Regions from separate parts of the Pseudomonas sp. Ors-4-3C genome, predicted to be linked through region 2. Evidence: predicted binding sites of a transcription regulator. Region 2 holds the regulator's gene; each other region holds the start of a gene.

Region 1 (4,816 bases), 2.9 Mb from region 2:
GCTCGAGTTGAGCGTCCACGGTGTTCTGGTCGATCGAAGGCTGCATCGGCGTGCGATACATCAGCGACTCGTCGCCATTGCCCACGCCTTCAGCTTCGATGTGACGGCTGTTGGTCATGTTCAGGGCGATGGTGCCGTTGGCGTTCTTCTGGCTCTGTGCTTCGAGCACTTTGGAGAAGTCCAGATCCCGAGCCTTGTAGTTCGGGGTATCGGCGTTGGCGATGTTGTTGGCCAACACTTCGGCGCGCTGGGCGCGGAAGCCCAATGCCTTTTCGTGAATGCCGAGCGCTTTATCGAAGCTGATGCTCATGTCGGGAACCTTCGGGTGACCGGTTTTTCGTACCTGAGCTTTAGCAAGCCGCGTGCCAATGCGAGAACCCCCCGAAAACCGGGGCTTTGCGGGGCGTTGGCAAAGCGGCAATGCCAGAAAAGCGGCAAACGGCTTCCGCTGGCTGCCGCTTTTCTGCCGCTTGCCCTCCCCTCGCACCTACACCACAGACCCACTGTGGGAGCGGGCTTGCTCGCGAAAGCGTCGAGTCAGTCGATATCTGTTTTTCTGACACCCCGCATTCGCGAGCAAGCCCGCTCCCACAGGGGATTTGTGGTGTGTGAGGGAGATAATTCAGGCACAAAAAAACGGGAGTCCCTGAGGCCTCCCGTTTTTTGTATTGCCGATGCAATCACTTCGCCTGGTAAATGATCCCTGGGCTGCACTGGACCATCTGGTAATGATCCGGCAAACCGTTCAGCGCTTCGGAAGCACCGAGGAACAGATACCCGCCCGGCTTCAGCGTGCTGTGAATGCGCAACAGGATGTCTTTCTTCACCTCGGCGGAGAAGTAGATCAGCACGTTGCGGCAAAACACGATGTCGAACTTGCCCAGACTCGCATAGCTGTCGAGCAGGTTGAACGAGCGGAACTCCACGCGATTCTTGATCGGCGCCTTGACTGCCCAGCGTCCCGGCCCTTTCGGGTCGAAGTAGCGCTGCAGACGATCGGCGGACAAACCGCGACCGATCGCCAGACTGTCGTACTCGCCGGTCTTGCAGTTGTTCAGCATGCTGCCGGACAGGTCGGTGGCAACGATCTGCACACCCATCTTCAACTGACCGAGGTTGCTGCGCTCGAACTCATCGATCGACATCGACAGCGAATACGGCTCCTGACCGGACGAGCACGCCGCCGACCAGATCCGCAGACGCTGGTTGGGACTGGCCTTGATCGCCTCGGGCAGCACCTTGTTCTTCAAGACTTCAAACGGATAGGTGTCACGAAACCACAGGGTTTCGTTGGTCGTCATGGCATCGACCACCTGCTCGCGCAAACCGCTGCGCGGCTGGGTCTGGATGCGCTGTACCAGCTCACCCAGGGACTTGATGCCTTGCTGCTCCATCAGTTTGTTGAGACGGCTCGAGACCAGGTACTGCTTGTTTTCACCGAGCAAAATGCCACAGGCTTTTTCCAGGAAGACCCGGAACTGTTCGAAATCCAAATTACCCGTAGACAATGATGCCGCCTCTTAAATCGTGTTGACCGCCAGGGGCAGAAGGCCCCTAGCTGATATCTGCTGCTTTGATCCGGTCGACTACCCGGGATGCCAGGTCATCAGGACGGAATTTGGCCAGGAAGTCATCGGCACCGACTTTCTTGACCATCGCCTGATTGAAAACCCCCGACAACGAAGTATGCAGGATGATATGAAGCTTTTGCATGCGCGGGTCGCTGCGGATCTCCGCCGTCAGGGTGTACCCGTCCATCTCCGGCATCTCGATGTCGGAAATCATCATCAGGAACTCTTCTTCCGGCTTCTTGCCCTCATCGACCAGCTTGCGCAGGTAATCCAGCGCCTGCTTGCCGTCGTTCAGCGCCACCACTTCGACACCGACCGTCTGCAGGCAACGCGTGACCTGCTTGCGCGCCACCGACGAGTCGTCGACCGTCAACACCCGCAGCGACAACGCCTTGCTCTGGGTCTCGACATCGACCACACCGACCGAAATCGCTTCCGGCGTCGGCGCGACTTCCGCCAGCACCTTCTCGACGTCGATGATTTCGACTAACTGGTTGTCGACTCGAGTCACAGCGGTCAGGTAATGATCGCGCCCCGTGCCCTTGGGCGGCGGATGGATCTCTTCCCAGTTCATGTTGACGATGCGCTCCACCGAGCGGACCAGGAAACCCTGGGTCTTGGTGTTGTACTCCGTGATGATCACGAACGGATTTTTCTTGTCTTTCAACGCCCCGGAACCGGTCGCCATTGCCAGATCAAGGATCGGAATGGTCGCCCCCCGGATATTCGCCACCCCGCACACGACAGGACTGGACTTGGGCATCAACGTCAGCGACGGGCATTGCAGCACTTCCCGCACCTTGAACACGTTGATTCCGTAGAGCTGTTGACCGTCGAGACGGAACAACAACAGCTCCAGGCGATTCTGCCCTACCAGTTGCGTGCGCTGGTTCACCGAATCCATTACACCAGCCATGCCCAGACTCCTACACCAACGCCAAGTGTTGTTGCGACGCACATTCATTGCTAAACGGCACGGCGCTTGCTTTTTAACTCGTATGAACGCTCAAACGACATTTTTCCGACGCCTGACCTCCCGCACCCGCAAAGCGTTGTGCGCGACGTCTGCCGTCTGCTTGTTTTTCGCTGGCAGCCCTGCCGGTGCTGATACGGTTACCTTGCCTGACATGCTTATCGGCGTCACTCAGGGCTTTCTTGAGTTCACCGTAGAAGACTATCTGGCTACCAGTCAAACCGAAGGCCGCTACGAAATCGAGGTCAACCAGCTCGATCCACGTATGCGCATGCCTATGTGCGACAAGGAATTGACAGCGTCGCTGGAGAGTCCGGCACGTCCGCTGGGCCGGGTCACGGTCAAGGTCCGTTGCGAGGGAAGCTCGCCCTGGACGGTGTTCGTGCCCGCTCAAGTCCGCCTGTTTCGCGAGATTGTCACCACCACCCGACCGCTCAAACGCGCCGGGATTATCGAGCCGCAGGACGTGACCTTGCGTGAACGCGACGTCAGCCAGATCAATCAGGGTTTCCTGACGTCGGTGGATGAAGCCATCGGGCAAAAATTAACCCGACCAACGGTCGCCGATCAGGTCATTACTCTGGTGCATCTGGAACAGGCTGAAGTGGTGCGCAAGGGCGATCAGGTGGTCATCATCGCCCGCAGCGGTACGCTCGCCGTACGCATGCCCGGCGAAGCCTTGGCCAATGGCGGTCTGAAGGAACAGATCCGGGTGAAAAACCTGAACTCCAACCGGGTGATCAAGGCGCAGGTCATCGCGCCGGGCCAAGTGGAAGTGGCCATGTAAAACGCTCACGCAGAAAACTGGCGCCGGCCTCGACGCTTCCCTAAACTGTGCCGAAGCAGGACACGCTTCGACGCATGCAGCTCATTGCAAATGAGCCTAAAGTTTTCCAGGGGATGGCCGAGAACATGGCAAGCGTCCAAATTCCCAGAGGTTTTTAACATGGTCATCGATTTCAGCCGTTTGAACAGCTCCTCGTCACTTACGGGCAGTACACGTACCAGCAACGCCAAGGAAACCGCCGATACCGGCACCTCCGCGCCGCTGAATACCCCGGCCGAAACGGCCAGTACCGTAAAAAGCGGGGAATCGGTACACCTCAGCAATGAGGCTCAACAGTTGCAGAAGGTCACTGACAAGCTGCGCGATCAGCCTGCCGTCGACAAAGCCCGAGTGGCCGAGTTGAAAGCAGCGATTGCCGATGGCAGCTATAAAGTCGACAGCAACCGTGTAGCCAGCAAACTGCTCAACTTCGAAGCCCAGCGCTAGGCTTTTGCCGGCGCCAGGCTTTTGGACGCTTAGAACCCAAGGCCAGCCATGCACGACACTAATTTATTGCAACTGATCACCGACGACTTTGCTCCAGCTCAACAATTGCTGGAGTTATTGCAAACCGAGTCCCTCGCCTTGCACGGTCGCGACATGCCCTTGCTCGAAGATATTCTGGCGCGCAAACAGGCATTGATCATTCTGCTTGAACAGCATGGCCGCAAGCGCAGCGAAATCCTCGCCAGCCTCAATTTGCCGCTCGATCGTCAGGGCCTGGAGCACCTGGCCAGCCAGTCGAGCATTGGCGATCAGTTGCTGTCCCAGAGCGACGTACTGACAGACCTGATTGCCCAGTGCCAGGCGGCCAATGTCAAAAACGGTCAGTCGATCCAGATTCAGCAGGCCACCACGGCCAATCAGCTGAAAATCCTCACCGGGGGCGAGCCACCAGCGTTGTATGACGCCACAGGCACTTTCGCCAAGCCCACCAAGCCGCGTACGCTCAGCCAGGCGTGAGCCATTCGATGTGCCTGCACTATCAACCCGCGAAACATGCTGGCAAAATGCTGGCTAGTCGTAGTCAAATTTTGTCTGGAGATTGAGAAAACGTGCCAAACGCCCTAAGCGCGGATGATACTCCGCAGCCACCAAAGGTGCTGACCACGCCCCTGGAAATCTCCAGCAACCTGCGCCAGCTGCAAGAAAGCCACGATCCGCTGATCATCACCTTTCACGAGCGCAGTCAGCGCTTCCAGAGCTACCTGATCAAGGTTGACCGGGAAACCGCGACGATTGCCCTGGACGAGATGATCCCGCGCGATGGCGAGCGTTTTCTGCTGGCCGGCGAACCGTTCAAGGTCGAAGGCTTCCACGAAGGCGTGCGCATCGCCTGGGAATGCAACGGCACGCTGAACATTGAAGAATCCGAAGGTGACCGTTTCTACACCGGCGAACTGCCGACCGAAGTGGTTTACCACCAGCGCCGCAACGCTTTTCGCG
Region 2 (4,816 bases):
TTCCACGGCAAAGTTGCCCTTGCCATGCAACTGATCGAGCAGTGCTTCGAATTCGTCGTCGGTGATGTCCGAGCTGTCACCGGCAGCCGGTGCCGCCGGAGCGGCCGCTGTCGGGGCCACGGCGTCTGGCGCGAACTGGCCCTTGCCGTGCAGCTGATCGAGCAACGACTCGAATTCAGCGTCGGTAATTTCATCGCTCGCTGCCGTATCGGCAGTTGGCGCAGGTGCAGCAGCGGCCGGGGCTTCGGCTTCAGCCTTGACGGCGTTCAGCGAATCCAGCAACTGTTCAAATTCGTTATCGGTGATGTCGCCGGAATCGCCTTCGACAACCAGCTCTTCGATCATCTCGGCCACTGGCGAAGCCGGGGCTTCGTCCGCCGATTGCGGTTCGGCCAGACGCGCCAGCGCAGCCAGCAGTTCCGGGGTTGCAGCAGTGATCGGTGCACGTTCACGGACTTCGCTGAACATGCTGTTCACCGCGTCCAGTGCTTCAAGCACCACGTCCATCAGTTCTGCATCAACGCGACGCTCACCCTTGCGCAGGATGTCGAACACGTTTTCGGCGATGTGACAGCACTCCACCAGCTCATTGAGCTGAAGGAAGCCGGCGCCCCCTTTTACAGTGTGGAAACCGCGAAAAATTGCGTTGAGCAGATCTGCGTCATCCGGGCGGCTTTCCAGCTCGACCAGTTGCTCGGACAGTTGCTCAAGAATCTCGCCGGCCTCAACCAGGAAATCCTGAAGGATCTCTTCATCGGCGCCGAAGCTCATTAATGGGGTGCTCCTACAGGTCTAAAAACCTAAACTCAAAATCCAAGGCTGGATAACAAATCGTCCACATCGTCCTGACCGGACACAACGTCTTCTCGTTTATCGGCATGAATCTGCGGACCTTCACCCTGCGAGAGATGTTTTTGTGGATCTTTTTCTGCAAGCATCGCAGCACGGTCGTGTTCGATGCCCGCAAAGCGGTCCACCTGACTGGCCATGAGTACGAGTTTGAGCAAATTGCTTTCGACTTCGGTGACCAACTGGGTCACACGCTTGATCACCTGACCGGTGAGGTCCTGGTAATCCTGAGCCAGCAGGATGTCGTTCAGGTTGCTCGACACCGCACGGTTGTCCGTGCTGCTGCGTGACAGAAAACCGTCGACCCGGCGCGCCAGTTCGCGGAACTCTTCAGCCCCGACTTCGCGACGCATGAAGCGCCCCCAATCGGTGCTCAAGGCCTGAGCTTCTTCAGCCAGGCCATTGACCACCGGCGTGGCGCTTTCCACCAGATCCATGGTGCGGTTGGCCGCGGCTTCGGTCAGCTTGACCACATAGCCCAGGCGTTCGGTGGCGTCGGTGATTTGCGACACTTCCTCGGCCTGCGGCATGTGCGGATCGATATGGAAGTTGACGATCGCACTGTGCAGTTCGCGTGTGAGCTTGCCCACTTCCTGATACAGGCCGCGGTCACGGGTCTGATTGAGCTCATGGATCAGTTGCACAGCGTCGCCGAACCTGCCTTTTTCAAGGCTTTCGACCAGTTCGACCGCGTGTTTTTTCAGGGTCGACTCGAAATCGCCCTGTGAAGATTCGTTATGCTCCATAGCTCCCCCGCGCGTTCATCAGCCGATGCGTTCGAAAATCTTCTCGATTTTGTCTTTCAACGCCTGAGCCGTGAAAGGTTTGACCACATAGCCGTTCACACCGGCCTGAGCAGCCTCGATGATCTGCTCGCGCTTGGCTTCTGCGGTCACCATCAGCACGGGCAGATGCTTGAGTTTTTCATCGGCACGCACGTGGCGCAGCAAGTCGATACCGGTCATGCCCGGCATGTTCCAGTCCGTTACCAGAAAGTCGATGCTGCCGCTGTTGAGCACCGGAATGGCGGTAGTGCCATCGTCGGCCTCGACGGTGTTGGTGAACCCAAGATCCCGCAGCAGGTTCTTGATGATCCGCCGCATCGTTGAGAAGTCATCAACGATGAGGATTTTCATGTCTTTGTTCAATTCGACCTCCAAGCAGTCTTAAACGCGCCCAGCACCTGGACGCGCCACTTCAATCAATCGGCGCAGCACTCGAAGACTGTCTGGAGCACAACAGAGCAAGACCGGTGCCGTTCATCACCGCACCAGCCTCGTTCGCAGTGTCCCCACACTGCCTTCAGCGCGCTCGCCACTCCCCCAAACGCCCCCGCAAACGGGCCGCGCACTGGCTGTGTAACTGGCTGACCCGCGATTCACTGACGCCAAGGACTTCACCGATCTCCTTGAGGTTCAGCTCTTCGTCGTAGTACAGCGCCAACACCAGTCGCTCACGCTCCGGCAAATTGGCAATCGCGTCCGCCAGCGCCGCCTGGAAGCGTTCATCTTCCAGATCGCGTGACGGCTCAAGATGAGCACTGGCGCCATCCTCGTGCAGCCCTTCGTGTTCGCCGTCCTGCAACAGGTCGTCGAAACTGAACAGCCGGCTGCCCAGGGTGTCATTCAAAATCCCGTAGTAATCGTCGAGACTCAATTGGAGTTCGGCCGCAACCTCGTGATCTTTAGCGTCACGGCCGGTTTTAGCTTCAATTGCCCGAATTGCGTCACTGACCATACGGGTGTTGCGGTGAACCGAACGTGGCGCCCAGTCCCCTTTGCGTACTTCGTCGAGCATCGCGCCGCGGATCCGGATGCCCGCATACGTTTCGAAACTGGCGCCTTTGCTGGCGTCGTATTTGGTCGAGACTTCGAGCAGGCCGATCATCCCGGCCTGAATCAGGTCTTCAACCTGCACACTCGCCGGCAAGCGCGCCAGCAGGTGATAGGCAATGCGCTTGACCAGTGGCGCGTAACGCTCGATCAACTCGTACTGCGCGTCACGTGCCGACTTCTTGTAGTAGTTCATACCGCTGGCGGTCATAGCACAGGCCCTGCCGTTTGCTGCACGAGGCGCTCGACGAAAAACTCCAGGTGACCGCGCGGGTTGGCAGGCAGCGGCCAGGTATCGACCTTCTGCGCGATCGCCTTGAACGCCAGCGCGCACTTGGAACGCGGAAAGGCTTCATAGACCGCTCGCTGCTTCTGCACTGCCTTGCGCACGCTTTCGTCGTACGGCACCGCGCCGACGTATTGTAAGGCGACGTCGAGGAAGCGATCCGTGACCTTGGTCAACTTGGCGAACAGGTTGCGCCCTTCCTGCGGGCTCTGCGCCATGTTGGCGAGGACGCGGAAGCGGTTCATGCCGTAGTCGCGGTTGAGCAGTTTGATCAGCGCGTAGGCGTCGGTGATCGAGGTCGGCTCGTCGCAGACCACCAGCAACACTTCCTGCGCGGCGCGGACAAAACTGACTACCGAGTCACCAATACCCGCAGCGGTGTCGATCACCAGCACATCGAGGTTGTCGCCGATGTCGCTGAAGGCCTGAATCAGACCGGCGTGTTGTGCCGGGCTCAGGTGCACCATGCTCTGGGTGCCGGAAGCGGCCGGCACGATGCGGATCCCGCCGGGGCCCTGCAACAGCACGTCGCGCAGCTCACAGCGGCCTTCGATGACATCGGCCAAAGTGCGTTTGGGGGTCAGTCCCAGCAGAACGTCGACGTTCGCCAGCCCCAGATCGGCGTCCAGCAGCATGACCCGACGGCCAAGCTCTGCCAGCGCCAGAGACAAGTTCACTGACACGTTAGTCTTGCCGACGCCACCTTTGCCGCCGGTCACCGCGATCACCTGTACGGGATGCATGCTGCCCATGTTATTTCTTTACCTTGTCTTGCATAGACGGAGGCCACATTACTGGCTGCGCGTTCTCAACCGGAACAATGCATGGCAGACCATCGATGTAGGTACAAAAACTGTTCATTACCTCAGCCAACCTGCTTGGTCGGGCTGTGGTAGATATCAGCGAACATGTCAGCCATGGCTTCTTCGCTGGGTTCTTCCTGCATTTGCACGCTGACGGCGCGACTGACCAATTGATGACGGCGCGGCAGATGCAGATCATCCGGAATCCGTGGGCCGTCGGTCAGGTAGGCGACCGGCAGTTCATGACTGATCGCCAGGCTCAACACTTCGCCAAGGCTGGCCGTCTCATCCAGTTTAGTCAGGATGCAGCCGGCAAGCCCGCAACGCTTGTAACTGTGATAAGCGGCGGTTAGAACCTGTTTCTGGCTGGTGGTTGCCAGCACCAGATAATTTTTTGAACGGATGCCACGCCCGGCCAGACTTTCCAGCTGCATGCGCAGTGCCGGATCGCTGGCCTGCAGGCCGGCGGTATCGATCAGCACCACGCGTTTGCGCAGCAGCGGGTCGAGTGCCTGCACCAGCGACTGACCCGGATCGACGTGCGTTACCGGCACGTTGAGAATCCGCCCCAGGGTCTTGAGTTGTTCCTGGGCGCCGATGCGGAAGCTGTCCATGCTGACCAGCGCGACATTCTGCGCGCCGTACTTGAGCACGTAGCGCGCCGCGAGTTTGGCCAGGGTGGTGGTCTTGCCCATGCCGGCCGGGCCGACCATGGCAATCACCCCGCCCTCTTCCAGCGGCTCGACTTCTGGCACGGCAATCATTCGCGCCAGGTGCGCGAGCAGCATGCGCCAGGCCTGACGCGGTTCTTCGATGTCGGTGATCATCGCCAGCAGGTCGCGCGACAACGGTCCGGACAGACCGATACGTTGCAGACGGCGATACAGATTGGCTTGTGCCGGACGGCTGCCTTGCAGCTGATTCCAGGCCAGGGTGCCGAGCTGCACTTCCATCAGCTCACGCAAACTGTTCAATTCGAAACGCATCGAATCCAGCGCACGCGGATCGATGCCGGCGGACGACTGGGCAGGCGCCGGCGCCGGACG
Region 3 (4,816 bases), 540 kb from region 2:
CGAGCGTGGCGAAGGATTCCGGGTAACGGAAAAACCAGGTTTCGGGGACGATCACCGCCTCGATCAACGCTTGCTGCTCGTCACGCGAGCCTTGCAGCAGTTGCCAGTACTCATCGCTGTGCGCCGCTTGCGAGAGCGTGGTGCGCTGACGCACCGCCCGCTCGATGATCGCCGGGCCCACCGAGGTGACATCCAGACCGATGCGTTCCTTGAGGAAATCGAAAAAACGCTGGTCGCTGCTCATGACTGCGCCTCAAGCGGCGCCGGGAACAGCAGGCTGCGCACCGCGTCATCCAGCAAGTCGTTGACCCGCACCCACTGCACCAGCCCTTGGGCATCTTCGCGCACCGGGCCAAGGTACGGCGCCTGGCGATTGTCCAGACCATACGGCTGGAAGTCTTCGGGGTTGCAGCGCAGGGTATCGGTCGCCTGCTCAAGGATCAGCCCGAGCCAGCGCGGCGGCTGCCGTTCATCCGGACGGTAATGCACCAGCACCAGCCGCGTACTGGTGCGCGCCTCGGCAGGCTGGCCGAAGGTCAGCGCACTGAGGTCGAGCGCCGGTACCACCGTACCGCGATAGGCAAACACCCCGGCGACCCAGCCCGGTGCCTGGGCAATCGGCTTCAACGGCAGGCGCGGCAGCACTTCCGCCACCTCGGTGGCGCGCAAGGCGTAACGTTCGTTGCCGATGCGAAACAGCAGGAACAACGCCTGCTTCGCCACTGGCGCAGCGCTGCGTTTGGCGGTGATTTCGCTCATCAGACTTTGAATCGCGAAACGCCGCTGCGCAGCCCGACGGCCACCTGGCTCAGTTCGTCAATGGCGAAACTGGCCTGACGCAACGACTCGACGGTCTGGCTGCTGGCATCGCCCAACTGCACCAGCGCGTGGTTGATCTGCTCGGCACCGGTGGCCTGGGCCTGCATGCCTTCGTTGACCATCAACACCCGCGGCGCCAGCGCCTGCACCTGATGGATGATCTGCGACAGCTGCTCGCCGACCTGCTGCACTTCGGACATGCCACGACGCACTTCTTCGGAGAACTTGTCCATGCCCATCACGCCGGCGGACACCGCCGACTGGATCTCGCGGACCATTTGTTCGATGTCGTAAGTGGCGACGGCGGTCTGATCCGCCAGACGCCGCACTTCGGTGGCGACCACGGCAAAACCGCGACCGTATTCACCGGCCTTCTCGGCCTCGATGGCGGCGTTGAGCGACAGCAGGTTGGTCTGGTCGGCGACTTTTACGATGGTCACCACCACCTGATTGATGTTGCCGGCCTTCTCGTTGAGGATCGCCAGTTTGGCGTTGACCAGATCGGCCGCGCCCATCACCGAGTGCATGGTGTCTTCCATCCGCGCCAGACCTTGCTGGCCGGAACCGGCGAGCACCGAGGCCTGATCGGCAGCGGTAGACACCTCGGTCATGGTGCGCACCAGATCCCGCGAGGTGGCGGCGATCTCCCGCGAGGTCGCGCCGATCTCGGTGGTGGTGGCCGCAGTTTCGGTAGCGGTGGCCTGTTGCTGTTTGGAAGTGGCGGCGATTTCGGTCACCGACGTGGTCACCTGCACCGAGGAGCGCTGGGCCTGGGACACCAGCGAAGTCAGCTCGGCCATCATGTCGTTGAAACCGGTTTCCACAGCGCCGAACTCGTCTTTGCGGTCGAGGTTCAGACGGCTGCTCAGGTCGCCGGTACGCATGATTTCGAGGATCTTCACGATGCGGTTCATCGGCGCCATGATCGCGCGCATCAGCAGCAGACCGCAGGCACCGGCCGCCAGCACCGCCACCAGCAGCGAGACGAACATGCTGACCTTGGCCGCTGCCACCGCTTCGTCGATGTTGGCCATGGCCTGATCGGCAACCTTCTTGTTCTCGCCGATGATGTCATTGAGTTTCATGCGGCCGGTGTACCACGCCGGGGTCAGCTTCTCGGTGAACAGCTTGACCGCTTCGGCTTCCAGGTTGCGCTTGTGCAAGTCGAGCACCTGATCCTGGATCTGCATGTAGACGTCGTGGTCTTTCTCGAACGCGGCGAACTCGACCCGGTCTTCATCGGTGGTGACGGTGTTGCGGTAGTTGGCCATCTGCTCTTGCAGGCGCGTCTCGAACGCCTTGTAGTCCGCCGCGTCTTCGCTGCTGATGCCCTGCCCTTCCTTGAGGCCGAGCAGTTCCTGGGTCTGCAGATAGCTGTCGACCCAGGCGCCACGAATCATCGAGCTGTAATAGACGCCGGGCACCGCGTCGTCACGCACACTGCTTTCACTGGCTTCGATCTTCAGCAAGCGTGAATACGAAACAACGACCATCAGCAACATGATGGCGATAATCACCGCAAAGCTCGCCAAAATGCGTTGGCGCAACGTCCAGTTCTTCACAGTGAGTCCTCGTGCCTAAGTCGAAATGCGGGGAGTATAGCCGAGGGCGGTGTTTCATTTATAAGACGCTTTTTAACCCTCGGGCCGGCCCGACGTGGTTCGCGGGAAGGCTCTGGGGTGGGACTGTCCGACAATCCCGGGCTGCCGTGCCAGCGATGGAATGGCAAAAAGGGGCGATGGATCGGCCATTGCTGTTGTTGTGAGGCTGGAAACGCAATCGCGAGCAGGCTCACTCCTACACATTTCGGCGTCCAGTCCAAAACCTTGTAGGAGCTGCGGCACGCTGCGATCTTTTGATTTTTAAAGCCAACATCAAAAGATCGCAGCGTGCCGCAGCTCCTACATGAGTACCGTGTTCAGGTAGTTCTATAGCGACGCCTGTCGTACCTGTTTCTCCAGCTCTACCTTCAACCCCGGCTCCAGCTTCAGTTGCTTCGCCAACTCTTCCAGATAGGCCTTTTCCATAAAGCTTTCCTCATCCACCAGCATCACACTGGCGATGTACATCTCCGCGGCCATTTCCGGCGTACTGGCGGCGCGGGCGACATCGGCTGGGTCGAGGGGTTTGTTGAGTTCGGCGTGCAGCCAGTGTTGCAGTTCCTGATCGTTGTCGAGTCGGGTGAATTCGCCTTCGATCAACTGGCGCTCGCGGTCGTCGATGTGGCCGTCAGCTTTGGCCGCTGCAACGAGGGCTTTGAGAATCGCCTGGCTGTGTTGCTCGGCTTGCGCGGGTGGCAGTCGATCCAGCGTCTGCGGTTCGGTTTGTGGCGCGGTGCCTTTTTGCGCGTTCCAGTTGCCGTAAGCCTTATAGGCCAGCACACCAAGGGCAGCGAGGCCACCGTAGACCGCAACTTTACCGCCGACCTTGCGGGCCTTTTTGCTGCCGAGCAGCAGGCCCATCGCCCCGGCAGCCAACGCGCCACCGCCCGCCCCCGAGAGCAGGCCACCCAGCGCACCAGCGCCTGAAGTGCCACCGAGCAAACCGCCCAGCCCGCCAGCCGCCGGTTTGTTCTGCGCGCTACCGGCCTTGTTCTGCAACAGATCCTGGCCGGACTTGAGTAGTTGATCGAGCAATCCACGGGTGTTCATGTTCCGCCTCCAAAACAGGGGTTATCCGGATCTATCAGGCCCTCAGCCTAGTTCGAAAGTGCCCCGGCCCTGCCTGCGAGTGTGCTTCCAGATGTTGCTCCGCCGGCAACAGCCCTTCGTGAAAATAGATATACACTCCAGCCAATCTATAAAACCGCCCACCGGGTACCCTGCTCATGATGACCCTGCGTCAGATCCGTCACTTCATCGCGGTGGCCGAGACCGGCTCGATTTCCGCGGCTGCGCAAACCGCGTTCATTTCCCAATCGACCCTGACCCTGGCGATTCAGCAACTGGAAGAGGAAATCGGCGTCAGCCTGTTCAGCCGCCACGCCAAGGGCATGACCCTGACTCACCAGGGCCACCAGTTCCTGCGGCAGGCGCACCTGATTCTGGCCACGGTGGATAACGCCAAGCGCAGCCTGCAACAAAGCACCGATCAGGTTGCCGGACAGTTGATCGTCGGCGTGACCAGCCTGGTCGCCGGTTACTACCTCGCCGATCTGCTCACCCGCTTTCAGCGCGCCTACCCCAATGTCGAAATCCGCGTGATGGAGGACGAGCGCCCCTACATCGAGCACCTGTTGGTCAGCGGCGAAATCGATGTCGGCGTGCTGATCCTCTCCAACCTCGAAGACCGCCACGCCTTGCAGACCGAAGTGCTGACCCATTCGCCGCACCGTCTGTGGCTGCCGGCCCAGCATCCATTGCTGGAACACGACAGCATCAACCTCGCCGACGTCGCTCGCGAACCGTTGATTCAACTGAACGTCGACGAGATGGATCGCAACGCCCAGCGCCTGTGGCGCGGTGCCGGCCTGCAACCGAAGATCACCCTGCGCACTGCATCGACCGAAGCCGTGCGAAGCCTTGTCGCAGCAGGTCTGGGCGTATCGATTCAACCGGACATGACTTACCGCCCGTGGTCACTGGAGGGCGACATCATTGAAGCGCGGCCGATTGCCGACCTCAACCAGACCCTCGATGTCGGTCTGGCCTGGCGCCGCGGTACTGCACGTCCCGCTCTGGTCGACCCGTTTTTGACTGTGGCCCGCGAACAGCCGCACGGCGGACGCAAGCCATCTATTTAATCGAATGCCACCTTCAGTATTTAGAATTTGTCGACCTCGGAGCCGCGCACTAGTCTTGCAGCATCTATAAGACGGTCGGCTCCCGGGCACGGGAGCAGCAATGACCACACAAGAAAAGAGATCGCGGAAAATGGCTGGCGTGCAGACCCCGATGTGTACCGCGTTGTTGATCGACGGCGAACTGGTCGCCGGGCAAGGTTTTGTCGAACCGATCCTCAACCCGGCCACCGGTGAAATCCTCACCCACATCGCCGA

The links. The regulator FliA, encoded in region 2, starts transcription of late flagellar genes. The targets are predictions, from matches to a motif close to CTAAAGTTTNNNNNNNNNNNGCCGNTAA.
Region 1: a site for FliA is predicted at 3,428-3,455, ahead of flgM (flagellar biosynthesis anti-sigma factor FlgM). Genes of this name have one in related genera too.
Region 3: a site for FliA is predicted at 2,623-2,650, ahead of ACVHNU_RS01975 (methyl-accepting chemotaxis protein). Genes of this name have one in related genera too.

The regions. Positions count from the first base shown of each region.
Region 1 covers NZ_CM146900.1:3,917,369-3,922,184, forward strand. Annotated here, with positions in the region: gene flgB (flagellar basal body rod protein FlgB) at 1-310, opposite strand, end outside; gene cheR (protein-glutamate O-methyltransferase CheR) at 681-1,508, opposite strand; gene ACVHNU_RS17635 (chemotaxis protein CheV) at 1,555-2,487, opposite strand; gene flgA (flagellar basal body P-ring formation chaperone FlgA) at 2,570-3,331, shown strand; gene flgM (flagellar biosynthesis anti-sigma factor FlgM) at 3,491-3,817, shown strand; gene ACVHNU_RS17650 (flagella synthesis protein FlgN) at 3,866-4,333, shown strand; gene ACVHNU_RS17655 (flagellar brake protein) at 4,426-4,816, shown strand, end outside.
Region 2 covers NZ_CM146900.1:980,165-984,980, reverse strand. Annotated here, with positions in the region: gene ACVHNU_RS04590 (chemotaxis protein CheA) at 1-771, opposite strand, end outside; gene ACVHNU_RS04585 (protein phosphatase CheZ) at 807-1,595, opposite strand; gene ACVHNU_RS04580 (chemotaxis response regulator CheY) at 1,614-1,985, opposite strand; gene fliA (RNA polymerase sigma factor FliA) at 2,152-2,892, opposite strand; gene fleN (flagellar synthesis regulator FleN) at 2,889-3,719, opposite strand; gene flhF (flagellar biosynthesis protein FlhF) at 3,833-4,816, opposite strand, start outside.
Region 3 covers NZ_CM146900.1:437,328-442,143, reverse strand. Annotated here, with positions in the region: gene ACVHNU_RS01985 (CheR family methyltransferase) at 1-244, opposite strand, end outside; gene ACVHNU_RS01980 (chemotaxis protein CheW) at 241-759, opposite strand; gene ACVHNU_RS01975 (methyl-accepting chemotaxis protein) at 759-2,381, opposite strand; gene ACVHNU_RS01970 (tellurite resistance TerB family protein) at 2,748-3,470, opposite strand; gene ACVHNU_RS01965 (LysR family transcriptional regulator) at 3,647-4,561, shown strand; gene ACVHNU_RS01960 (gamma-aminobutyraldehyde dehydrogenase) at 4,692-4,816, shown strand, end outside.